Regions from separate parts of the Serratia surfactantfaciens genome, predicted to be linked through region 2. Evidence: predicted binding sites of a transcription regulator. Region 2 holds the regulator's gene; the other holds the start of a gene.
The links. Region 2 encodes LexA, which represses DNA repair genes until DNA is damaged. Its sites were predicted from a motif close to TNCTGTATGTACATACAGNA; they were not measured.

Region 1: ATE40_RS05180 (DNA translocase FtsK 4TM domain-containing protein) is a predicted target of LexA. The motif match lies at 2,644-2,663, and genes of this name have one in related genera.

What each region holds. Positions count from the first base shown of each region.
Region 1 covers NZ_CP016948.1:1,089,329-1,094,986, reverse strand. Annotated here, with positions in the region: gene ATE40_RS05180 (DNA translocase FtsK 4TM domain-containing protein) at 1-2,578, opposite strand, end outside; gene lrp (leucine-responsive transcriptional regulator Lrp) at 2,699-3,193, opposite strand; gene ATE40_RS24555 (hypothetical protein) at 3,417-3,689, shown strand; gene trxB (thioredoxin-disulfide reductase) at 3,848-4,819, shown strand; gene cydD (heme ABC transporter permease/ATP-binding protein CydD) at 5,060-5,658, shown strand, end outside.
Region 2 covers NZ_CP016948.1:3,988,658-3,994,315, forward strand. Annotated here, with positions in the region: gene ATE40_RS18675 (sugar O-acetyltransferase) at 1-460, opposite strand, end outside; gene zur (zinc uptake transcriptional repressor Zur) at 705-1,217, shown strand; gene ATE40_RS18685 (CsbD family protein) at 1,323-1,532, opposite strand; gene dinF (MATE family efflux transporter DinF) at 1,847-3,184, opposite strand; gene lexA (transcriptional repressor LexA) at 3,286-3,894, opposite strand; gene ATE40_RS18700 (diacylglycerol kinase) at 3,997-4,365, opposite strand; gene plsB (glycerol-3-phosphate 1-O-acyltransferase PlsB) at 4,514-5,658, shown strand, end outside.

The sequences.
Region 1 (5,658 bases), 2.2 Mb from region 2:
CCAGATCCGCCACCACCGGTTCGCCGGAGATGTCCTTACCCAACACGATGGACAGCGGCGACGGGTTGTCGCGGAAGGCCGGGCAATCCAGCACTTCGCGCAGATACACCGTCTGACGTTTGGTGTTCGGCAACTCCAGACCGACGTAAGGCTTACCAGGGATCACTTCCACCACGCGCACCGCCGAAGTCGACAGCGAGCGCGCCAGATCGCGCGACAGGTTGGAAATGCGCGCCGCTTTAACCCCCGGCGCCAGATCCAACTCGAAGCGGGTGATCACCGGCCCCGGCAGGATGTCTACCACGTCGGCTTTCACGCGGTAATCGGCCAGGCTGGCCTCTACCAGGCGTGCCTTCTGTTCCAGCGCGAAGGAATCGACCGGCTCCACCTCTTTCGGCGCTTCGGTCAGCAGATCCAGCGTCGGCAGCGGCGTGGTCGGCTTCTGCAGCGGCTGATCGTTGCGCATCAGGAACGGGTGAATCAAGCTGTCCATCGCCGGATGCTGCTCGGCCTGCGGTTGCTGAGACTGTTGCGGTGCCTGCTGCGGCGACGGTTGATACGGCTGCTGCTGCGGCTGTTGGTACTGCTGCTGGTACGGTTGCTGAGGCTGGGCAGCCGGCTCCGCAGGCTCAAACTGGCCGAACGGCACATCGTCCTCTTGCTCGCTCTGCAGTTCAATGCGCTCTTCAAGCTGCGGCGACAGCGTGAACATCGGCTCGCTAGGGCCATCGTCCACCAAATCCGCCATCGGCGAGAAGCTGAAAGCATTGCGGGTATCGACCGCACTGGCGGCCGGTGCCTGCGGGGCAGACTCCTGCTGGCCGTAGCGCGCCTGCTGCTGCTCGGCGAACGCCTGACGCAGCACCGCTTCTTGCCGCGCCTCTTCGTCGTCCTGTTGATACTCTTCGCCGTAACGTTGGCTCTGCTGTTCGGCAAACGCCTTGCTCAGCTCGGCTTCCTGCAATGCACTCTCGTCATCTTGCTCCGGAGCGTAGCTTTCGCCGTAGCGCTGGCTTTGCTGTTCGGCAAACGCCTGACGCAGCGCGGCTTCTTGCAGCGCCTCTTCTTCCTGCGGGTTCACCGCCGCCGGCTGTTGAGGCTCCGCCTCGGCCTGGCGCAGCTCCTGTTCGGCCGCACGCTGCGAAGGCAGCTTGATGCCGTAAGAAGCCAGCTCACGACGGGTCGGGATACGCACCGGATTCGGCCGCGGCAACTCAGGGCCGATACCCTGTTTAACCTGCGGATTGCCGTCGCTGGTCGCCGTGAAAGCAGGCATGAAGGTGGCTGCTGCTGCACCCGCCGCGGCAGTGGCCGCCGCCGTGTCCAGCTGCGGCCTGGCGCCGGTGGCGCTGAAACCGCCCGAACCGCCGAGGTCGACGCTGTCGCGCTGCGCAGCGCTAAAATCAAAGGGAGAATGCGCCTGCGGTTGCGGCGCAGCCGGCTCTTGCCAGTTGCCAAGGCGCGGCTCATCGTCATCCTGATAAGGATCGACCGGACGCGTCGCCTTCGGCGCCGGCGTTTCTTCCGGGATCTCGAAGGAATATAGCGGCGGCGTAGCGTCTTGTGGCGGGGCGCTTACCGGGTGCTGGTTGACCGAGGCCGGGGCGGCCGGTGCCACCGTCACCGTCACCGACGGCGCCTGAACGCCAACCGGTGCAGCAACGGGCTCGTGGACCGCCGCCGTTACCGCCGGTGCAGGCGGAGCCGCCGGCGCGATTGGCGCCGCTTCAGCGTCGACTTCGTCATCGTCGGCACGCAGGCCGCTGAGCAACGGATCGGCAGCGTCTTCCGCTGCCGCTTTGGCGCTTTCGGTGACCGAAGGCGCGGAGAACAGCACGTCGTCATCGGCGGCCGCGGCTCCGGCGGCGGTCGCGGCAACCGCTGCGGCGGCGCCCTTCCCTGCCTGCTCAGGCTCGTCGTCAACGTAACGCTCGTCATCCTCGAAATAGCGTTCTTCGCGGCGTGAGCGATTGGTCATCACCGTCGCGACGCCCAGCACCGCACCGCCGATCTTCTCGGCGATCACCAGCCAGGACCAGCCGGTAAACAACGTCAGGCCTGCCGCCCACACGCACAGCAGCGCCAGCGTGGCGCCGATGCCGTTGAACCACGGCAACATGGCGTTGCTCAGCAGGCTGCCGATCACGCCGCCGGAAGCGAAGTAATAAAGATCGTCAACGTTCAGCGCCGCCAGCCCACAGGAGGTGAGCACCAGCGCCAGAGTGCCGATAAGGCGCAGTGAGAGCGCGAAATAGTCGACGTAGTCTCGGTTGCCGCGTTGGCGGTAGGCCGCCCAGCACAGAACCAGCATGATCGGCGGTATCGCGTAGGCGAGCACCCCGAAGGTGAAGAACAGCGTGTCGGCCAACCAGGCCCCAACACCGCCGCCCAGGTTGTGAATCGGCTCATGCCACGCGGTCTGCGACCAGCTTGGGTCAGACGGATTGAAGCTGACCAACGCAGCCATGAGGTAAACGGCAAAAATCGCTACCACGATCAACACAGCTTCCAGCAAACGCCGGCCACTGCTGAGTCTTTTCAGGGTAACTTCTTTATCTTCTGTATATTCCTGGCTCAAGAAAGGCTCTCCAGGTTCCTGTTAGCTGACATAGCAACAGCGCCGAGAAGCTTCCCCGGCGCCGAAACTGTATGAATAAACAGGAGTGTAACCAATTTAATCAGGTTTTGCACCTGCACCTTACCGTGTTTTGATAACCAGACGGTTACTCTGTTTCACTTCTTCCATCACTACGTAGGTACGGGTGTCGTTAACCCCCGGCAAACGCAGCAAGGTTTCGCCCAGCAGTTTGCGGTAAGCCGACATGTCCGGTACGCGGGTTTTCAACAGGTAGTCGAAATCGCCGGAAACCAGATGACACTCCTGAATCTCTTCAAGCTTCTGCACTGCCGAGTTGAATTGCTCAAACACATCCGGCGCGCCGCGGTTCAGCGTGATCTCCACGAAAACCAGCAGGGACGCATCCAGATAATGCGGGTTGAGCAATGCGGTATAGCCATGAATGAAACCCTGGCGCTCGAGACGGCGCACGCGTTCTAAACATGGTGTCGGGGATAACCCCACGCGCTTCGAAAGCTCGACGTTCGAAATACGCCCATCCTTCTGCAGCTCATTCAGGATGTTGCGGTCGATACGGTCAAGATCTTTACCCGGGCGTTTCTTGTTGTCTGCCATTATTATTGTCTCTCTTATTTTCTTCCGTGCACTTGCCACACCCTAGCCAACGTCAATGTGTAAGGGTTCGTTCCAAGCGAAGACCCGATGCCTGTCATATGCTTCTTCACTACCATCATTCCACGCCGCGCAGCCTGTCTGTCCAACCCCGCGCAGCGCCGGTAACGACGTTTCGGTCGAGAAAAAATCAGCAAACGCTTGCGCGCCCTGCTCCGCACACCTGGTGCGTATTGTCGCCTTGCGGCGTAAATACGTACGATTTGCTGGTGTTACGGGGATAATTTCTTCTTCCTATGATGTTTTCGCAAATGCGCAGCGGATTGTCAAAGTAAAAGAAGCAAAATCAGAACAACGTACCGTCATGAAAAGTCTGCATCCCATTTTTGGTTATGAATCGCTGGCAGATAAACCCCGGGCGGAAGCGGCTGAACTCGCAGAATGCGCCGTTTTTGCGCGGTGGGTGATTCGCTGGCGGACGGCGGCTTTGATAAGTTAAATTTCTGCGTTCGGCGTACGATTTACCGACAATGGACGCATTAATAGGCGACAACTATCATACAAATCGTTAACAACGTCGCCCGGCGCTTTTTTTACTGCGTCATTTTCCCTACAATCGGCTTCATTGTCCGCCATTGTGGAATAAAGAGGTTATTCATGGGCACGGCTAAACATAGCAAATTACTGATTCTGGGCTCCGGCCCGGCCGGTTACACCGCCGCCGTCTACGCGGCGCGCGCCAACCTGAACCCGGTGCTGATTACCGGTCTGGAACAAGGCGGCCAGCTGACCACCACCACCGAAGTGGAAAACTGGCCGGGCGATGCCGAAGGCCTGACCGGTCCGGCGTTGATGGAACGCATGCGCGAGCACGCGGAGAAGTTCCAGACGGAAATCGTCTTCGACCACATCAACAGCGTCGATCTGCAGCAGCGTCCGTTCCGCCTGTTCGGCGACAGCGGCGAATACAGCTGCGACGCGCTGATCATCGCGACCGGCGCTTCCGCCCGCTATCTTGGTCTGCCTTCCGAAGACGCGTTCAAGGGCAAAGGCGTTTCCGCCTGTGCGACCTGCGACGGTTTCTTCTACCGCAACCAGAAAGTCGCGGTGGTCGGCGGCGGCAACACCGCCGTTGAAGAAGCGTTGTACCTGTCCAACATCGCCGCCGAGGTTCATCTGATCCACCGCCGCGACAGCTTCCGCTCGGAGAAAATCCTGATCGACCGGCTGATGGAAAAAGTGAAAAGCGGCAACATCGTGCTGCACACCGACCACACGCTGGACGAAGTGCTGGGCGATGAAATGGGCGTGACCGGCGTGCGCATCCGCAGCACCAAAGCGGAAAACGAAACCCGTGAACTGGAGCTGGCCGGCGTGTTCATCGCCATCGGCCACAGCCCGAACACCGGCATCTTCGGTGGCCAGCTGGAGCTGGAAAACGGTTACATCAAGGTGCAGTCCGGCATTCACGGCAATGCGACCCAAACCACTATCCCCGGCGTCTTCGCTGCAGGCGACGTGATGGATCACATTTATCGCCAGGCGATCACCTCAGCCGGCACCGGCTGCATGGCGGCGCTGGATGCAGAGCGTTACCTGGACGGCATCGCCGGCGCCGAAGTCTGCTAAGACGTTCTCGTCATCAGCAAAAAGCGGCTCTCGAGCCGCTTTTTTTGTTTCTGCGTTCTGCAATCGCCCTCTCCCATCTGTTATAGCCACTTTCGCCCGCTTTATTCTTTTCAGTCTGCCGGGTGACGAGGTAACATGAGCCCTCGCTTGTTTGTCGCCGATTGCGCCAAACACTATTATTTAACAGTACGTTAACCCAGCCCGTAACAAACGGGCGCCGGCGACGCAGACGCATATCTGATGAAAAAAACCAGACAGCAACAGTTAACCCGTTGGCTTAAAACCCAGAGTTCGTTAGCGCAGCGTTGGCTGCGCCTTTCCATGCTGTTGGGGCTATTCAGCGGCCTGCTGATCGTGGCGCAGGCCTGGCTGCTGGCCAGCCTGCTGCACGCCCTGATCATCGAGCACACCCCGCGCGAACAGCTGATCCCTTCGTTTATCTGGCTGATCGTCGCGTTTGCGCTGCGGGCGCTGTTGAGCTGGCTGCGGGAGCGGGTCGGTTTCCTGTGTGGTCAGGTGATCCGTCAGCGCATGCGTCAGCAGGTGCTGGATAAACTCCAGCAGCTCGGCCCCGCGTGGATCCAGGGCAAACCGGCAGGCAGCTGGGCCAGCATCATCGTCGAGCAGATCGAGGATATGCAGGACTATTACTCGCGCTATCTGCCGCAAATGTATCTGGCGGTGTTCATCCCATTGCTTATCCTGATCGCCGTCTTCCCGATCAACTGGGCCGCAGGCATCATTCTGCTGGCGACCGCGCCGCTCATTCCGCTGTTCATGGCGCTGGTCGGCATGGGGGCCGCCGACGCCAACCGCCGCAACTTCGTGGCGCTGGCGCG
Region 2 (5,658 bases):
CCCCCGGCAGGATCACCACGTTGCCGCCGATCCATACGTTGTTGCCGATGGACACCGGCTGCGCCGAGGTGCGGAAAGGAAAATCCGGATCGCCGGTGAAGCGTTCATCGGCCTTCAGCGGATGACTCGGCGTGTAGATTTGCACGTTAGGGCCGACCAGCGTGTTATCGCCGATGGTGATGGTATTGCAGTCGAGGAACACCGCATTGACGTTGATAAAACAGTTCTTTCCGATGCGGACATGTTGACCATAGTCGCACCAGAATGGCGTTTCAATCCAGCTTGCTTCTCCCCAGGCGCCGAACAGCTCGCCGAGCAGGCGGTTTTTTTCGTCCGCCTGATGCGAATCCAGCGCACCCAGGCATTTAGTCAACGCCCTCGCCCGGTGGTACATGGCGATCAGTTCTTCATCGCGGCTGTTGTACACCTGGCCGTTTAACAATTTCTCTCTTTCCGTCATCACGCGGGGCTCCAGCTTTTAACGCGGGTGAGGCGCGTTATACCGCTCTCACCGCCCGCTCTCCAGCGCTAAAATCGGCAATGTTGATTTGCCGCCCGCCTGCGGGAAAAAGTTGTGATACACCTCTCGTTTAACGCGGCCAACGCGCCTTTCTCTGCACTATCCTCAGGGGAAAAGGGGCAACTCTCGGCGATTCGCCGTAATCATGGTAAAATCGGCTTTTTTACGTACCGGGATATTTGCGATGAACTCAACCACCCAGGAAAAGCTGTTGGCGCAGGCGGAACGCCTCTGCCAGCAACGCAATGTGCGATTGACGCCGCAACGGCTGGAAGTGCTGCGTCTGATGACTCAGCAACCCGGTGCAATCAGCGCTTACGACCTGCTAGATCTGCTGCGCGTCGCCGAACCGCAGGCCAAGCCGCCGACGGTTTACCGCGCGCTGGATTTTCTGCTGGAGCAAGGTTTTATCCATAGGGTAGAGTCCGCCAACAGCTACGTGCTGTGCCATCACTTCGAACAGCCGATGCATACGTCCGCGCTGTTTATCTGCGATCGCTGCGGCCAGGTGACCGAACGCACTACCGAGGGCGTAGAAGAAACGCTGCAGAAGCTGGCGCAGGAGGCCGGATTTGCGCTGCGGCACAGCGTGGTGGAGGCGCACGGTCTGTGTGCCGGCTGCGTGGAGGTTGAGGCTTGCGACAGCAAGCATGACTGCGCCGAACACGATCACAGCATCGCCATCAAGAAGAAGTAAGCAATACGAAGTCAGGTACTTCCTTGTACCTGCGGCCGGGACGCCAGAGGATGGGGCGACGCCGGCCTGCGCTGTGCGTGCCGCCTTCAATGGCGGCCCTGCAAATTACCAGCGGTGTTTGGTGTGATCTTCCCAGGCTTTCACCTCTTTCTCGGCCGCCTCTTTCTGATAACCGTAGCGTTCCTGAATTTTACCGACCAGCTGTTCGCGTTTCCCTTCGATGACCGTCAGATCGTCATCGGTCAGCTTGCCCCATTTTTCCTTCACTTTGCCTTTAAGCTGCTTCCAGTTACCGTCGGCTTGATCTTTATTCATAGTCTCTCCGTTAACCTGTGGTGAATCAGCGATCCCTGTAACCGGCCGGGGTTAACCAGAAATATTTCTGGCTGATTACGCCCTCACCTTAAGGGTAATCACGCCCATTCATTCGCCAGCCACAAGACTAATTCTAGTCAAAAAAATAAATTAAAATAAAAAAACCAGTATAAAAAACCATTAATAAATAAAATAAAAACAAAAAATGCCAACAAACAAGAAGCTAACGTGAACAGGCCCGGACCGAAAACATGTAAGTAAACATGAATGAAAGCATAAAAAAATCTAATTTATTACCCAACAAAGTTTCTGGACTAGCGTGCAGTAAACCAACTGCCACGCAGCTGGTGACGGTGCCAGATCCAGCCCAACGCCAAGCCGCGCAGCGCCAAAAACACCGCCAACGCCAGCCAGAGCCCATGGTTACCGAGCAGCGGCACGCTGAACAGCGCAATACCATATCCCGCCGCGGCCACCGCCATGCTGTTGCGCATCTCGGCGCCGCGCGTGGCGCCGATAAACATGCCGTCCAGCAAATAGCACCACACGCCGACCAGCGGCAGGATGACCTGCCAAGGTAAATAGTGGGCGGCTAACGCACGCAGCTCCGGCAAAGAGGTCAACGCCGCCACGATCTGCTGGCCGATGACGGCATAGGTCAGGCCAAAGGCCAACGCGACCAGCCCCGCCTGCCGACAGGCCGCGTGCCACACCTTGCGCAGCTGGCTGTCGTCCCGAGCGCCGTAGGCGTGGCCCGAATGGGCCTCCACCGCATAAGCGAAGCCGTCGAGCGCATAAGCGGTGAACGTCAGCAGATTCATCAATACCGCGTTGACCGCCACGACATCGCTCCCCAAGCGAGCGCCGAAGATGGTCAGCGACGCAAAACACAGTTGCAGCAACAATGAGCGCAACATGATGTCGCGGTTGAGCGCCAGCAGGCGGCGCAGATCGCCCCGCCAAGCCTCACACAGCATCGGCAAGGTGATGCCGCGCAGGCGCATCACCCGCCACGCCAGCCACAGGCCGAGCAGCAACGTGGCGTATTCGGCGATGGCGGTCGCCGCCGCCGCTCCCCGCACGTTCCAGCCCAGGCCCATCACCAGCCAGATATCCAGCACAATGTTCAGCAGGTTGCCGACGATCAGCAGGATCACCGGCGCACGCACATACTGCACGCCGAGCAACCAGCCCAGCAGCACCAGATTGGCCAGCGCCGCCGGAGCGCTCAGCCAGCGGATCTCAAGAAAACGCCGCGCCTGTTCCAGCACGTCGGCATTGCCGCCGACGATCTGCAGCGCCAGTTCGATCAGCGGGTAGCGCAGCAGGACGATCGCCACCCCGGCCAACAGCGCCAGCAGCAGCGGTTGCATAAACGCGCGCGCCAGCGCCTGGGGGTTCTGCGCCCCCAGCGCCTGTGCCGCCAGGCCGGTCGTGCTCATGCGCAGGAACAGCAGCAGCATGAACAGAAAGCTGGTCGCCACCGCACCGATCGCCACGCCCCCCAGATAAATGGGGCTGTCGAGGTGGCCAATCACCGCAGTGTCCACCAGTCCGAGCAGCGGCACGGTGATATTGGAGAAAATCATCGGCAATGCCAGGCGCCACAGGGCTTTATCGGTGTCGCTGGTGAAGGCGGAAATCAAACGCATGATGAGATGTTCCCGTAACAGTGGCGAAGGGCAAAGTCAGAAACAAAAACGCCCCAGAACAGGGGCGATTGATACAGGGAGCGGTACGGATGGCGCGGCGTTTAAATCCAGTCGCCGTTGCGGATCACGCCAACCGCCAGCCCTTCGATAGTGAAATTCTGCTGACGCAGATCGACCACGATCGGTTGGAATTCGTTGTTCTCCGGCAGCAGCTCAACCACGTTGCCGTGTTTTTTCAGGCGCTTGACCGTCACTTCGTCTTCGATGCGCGCCACCACGACCTGGCCGTTGCGCACGTCTTGCGTTTTGTGCACCGCCAGCAGATCGCCATCCAGGATGCCGATGTCGCGCATCGACATGCCGTTCACCCGCAGCAAGAAATCGGCGCTCGGTTTAAACAGGGAAGGATCCACCTGGTAGTGCCCTTCGATGTGCTGCTGCGCCAGCAGCGGCTCGCCGGCGGCGACGCGGCCGATCAGCGGCAGGCCTTCCTCTTCTTCCATCAGCAGGCGGATGCCGCGCGACGCGCCGGAGACGATTTCAATCACCCCTTTGCGCGCCAGCGCCTTCAGATGTTCTTCGGCGGCGTTAGGCGAGCGGAACCCCAGACGCATCGCGATCTCGGCACGCGTTGGCGGCATGCCCGTTTGCGAAATATGATCACGAATCAGATCGTAGACCTCTTGCTGTCTGGTAGTTAGTGCTTTCATTCCGCCCCCTGTTTGTTTATACAGTCTTGCTGTGAGTATATACAGGTAAGCGCGGATTGGGAACCGAAGAATAAATAAAAATCAGTCAGTAGGCGCCTTTCGTCAACCGAAATGCTGCCATAAGACCGTGCCCCAAACGAACAGCGCCAGCACGATCGCCAGCGACACCGCCGCCGATCCCATGTCCTTGGCCCGGCCGGACAGCTCGTGATGTTCGCTGCCGATGCGATCCACCACCGCCTCGATCGCGCTGTTCAGGATCTCGACGATCATCACCAGCGCTACCGATCCGATCAATAAAATGCGCGCTATCGCACCCACATCCAGCCACACAGCCAGTATGATAGCCAGGACGGTCGCCACCAGCTCCTGGCGGAACGCCGCCTCGTGTTGCCAGGCGGCGGAAAGCCCTTTATAGGAATAGCCGGCGGCCTTGATGATGCGGGTCAGGCCGGTTGCTTGGTTTGCCATGTTTTCGTGCCTTTCTCAGAGGTCGGTCATAATAAAAAGAGTCTAGAACAGTCCGCGCTGACGGCTCCCGGTTTTCGAACACCACAGATCTGCTACCCGGTTTCTGGTATGCTTGCGGCGCATTGCTAACAAGAGGCTTCACGTTGTTATGTCAGGTTGGCGTAAAATTTATTATAAACTATTGAATTTACCACTTAAATTGTTGGTAAGAAGTAAGGTCATCCCATCAGATCCGGTTACCGAGCTAGGGTTGGATCCCTCACGGCCGATTTTGTATGTTTTGCCTTACAATTCCAAGGCGGATTTGCTGACGCTGCGCACCCAGTGCCTGGCGCAGGATCTGCCCGATCCGCTCGACTCGCTGGAGATCGACGGCACCGTGCTGCCGAGCTACGTGTTCATTCACGACGGCCCGCGCGTGTTCCGCTATTACACCCCGAAAGAAGAGTCGGTAAAACTGTTCCACGACTATCTGGATCTGCATCGCAGCAATCCGGATCTCGACATCCAGATGCTGCCAGTTTCGGTGATGTTCGGCCGCTCGCCGGGCCGCGAAGGCCACGGCACGCCGCACCTGCGTCTGTTGAATGGCGTGCAGAAATTCTTCGCCGTGCTGTGGCTCGGCCGCGATAGCTTCGTGCGTTTCTCCAACACCGTTTCGCTGCGCCGCATGGCCACCGAGCACGGCACGGATAAAACCATCGCGCAGAAACTGGCGCGCGTGGCGCGCATGCACTTCTCGCGTCAGCGCCTGGCCGCAGTAGGCCCAAGCCTGCCGGCCCGTCAGGATCTGTTCAACAAGCTGCTGGCGTCAAAGGCGATCGAAAAAGCGGTCGAGGACGAAGCGCGCAGCAAGAAGATCTCGCACGAGAAAGCCCAGCAGAACGCTATCGCGCTGATGGAAGAGATCGCCGCCGACTTCTCTTACGAAACCGTGCGTCTGTCCGATCGCGTGTTGAGCTGGACCTGGAACCGGCTGTATCAGGGTATCAACGTCACCAACGCCGAGCGCGTGCGCCAGCTGGCGCAGGACGGGCACGAGATCGTCTACGTGCCCTGCCACCGCAGCCACATGGACTACCTGCTGTTGTCGTACGTGCTGTATCACCAGGGCCTGGTGCCGCCGCACATCGCCGCGGGCATCAACCTCAACTTCTGGCCGGCCGGTCCGATCTTCCGCCGTCTCGGCGCGTTCTTCATCCGCCGCACCTTCAAGGGCAACAAGCTCTACTCGACGGTGTTCCGCGAATACCTCGGCGAGCTGTTCACCCGCGGCTACTCGGTGGAATACTT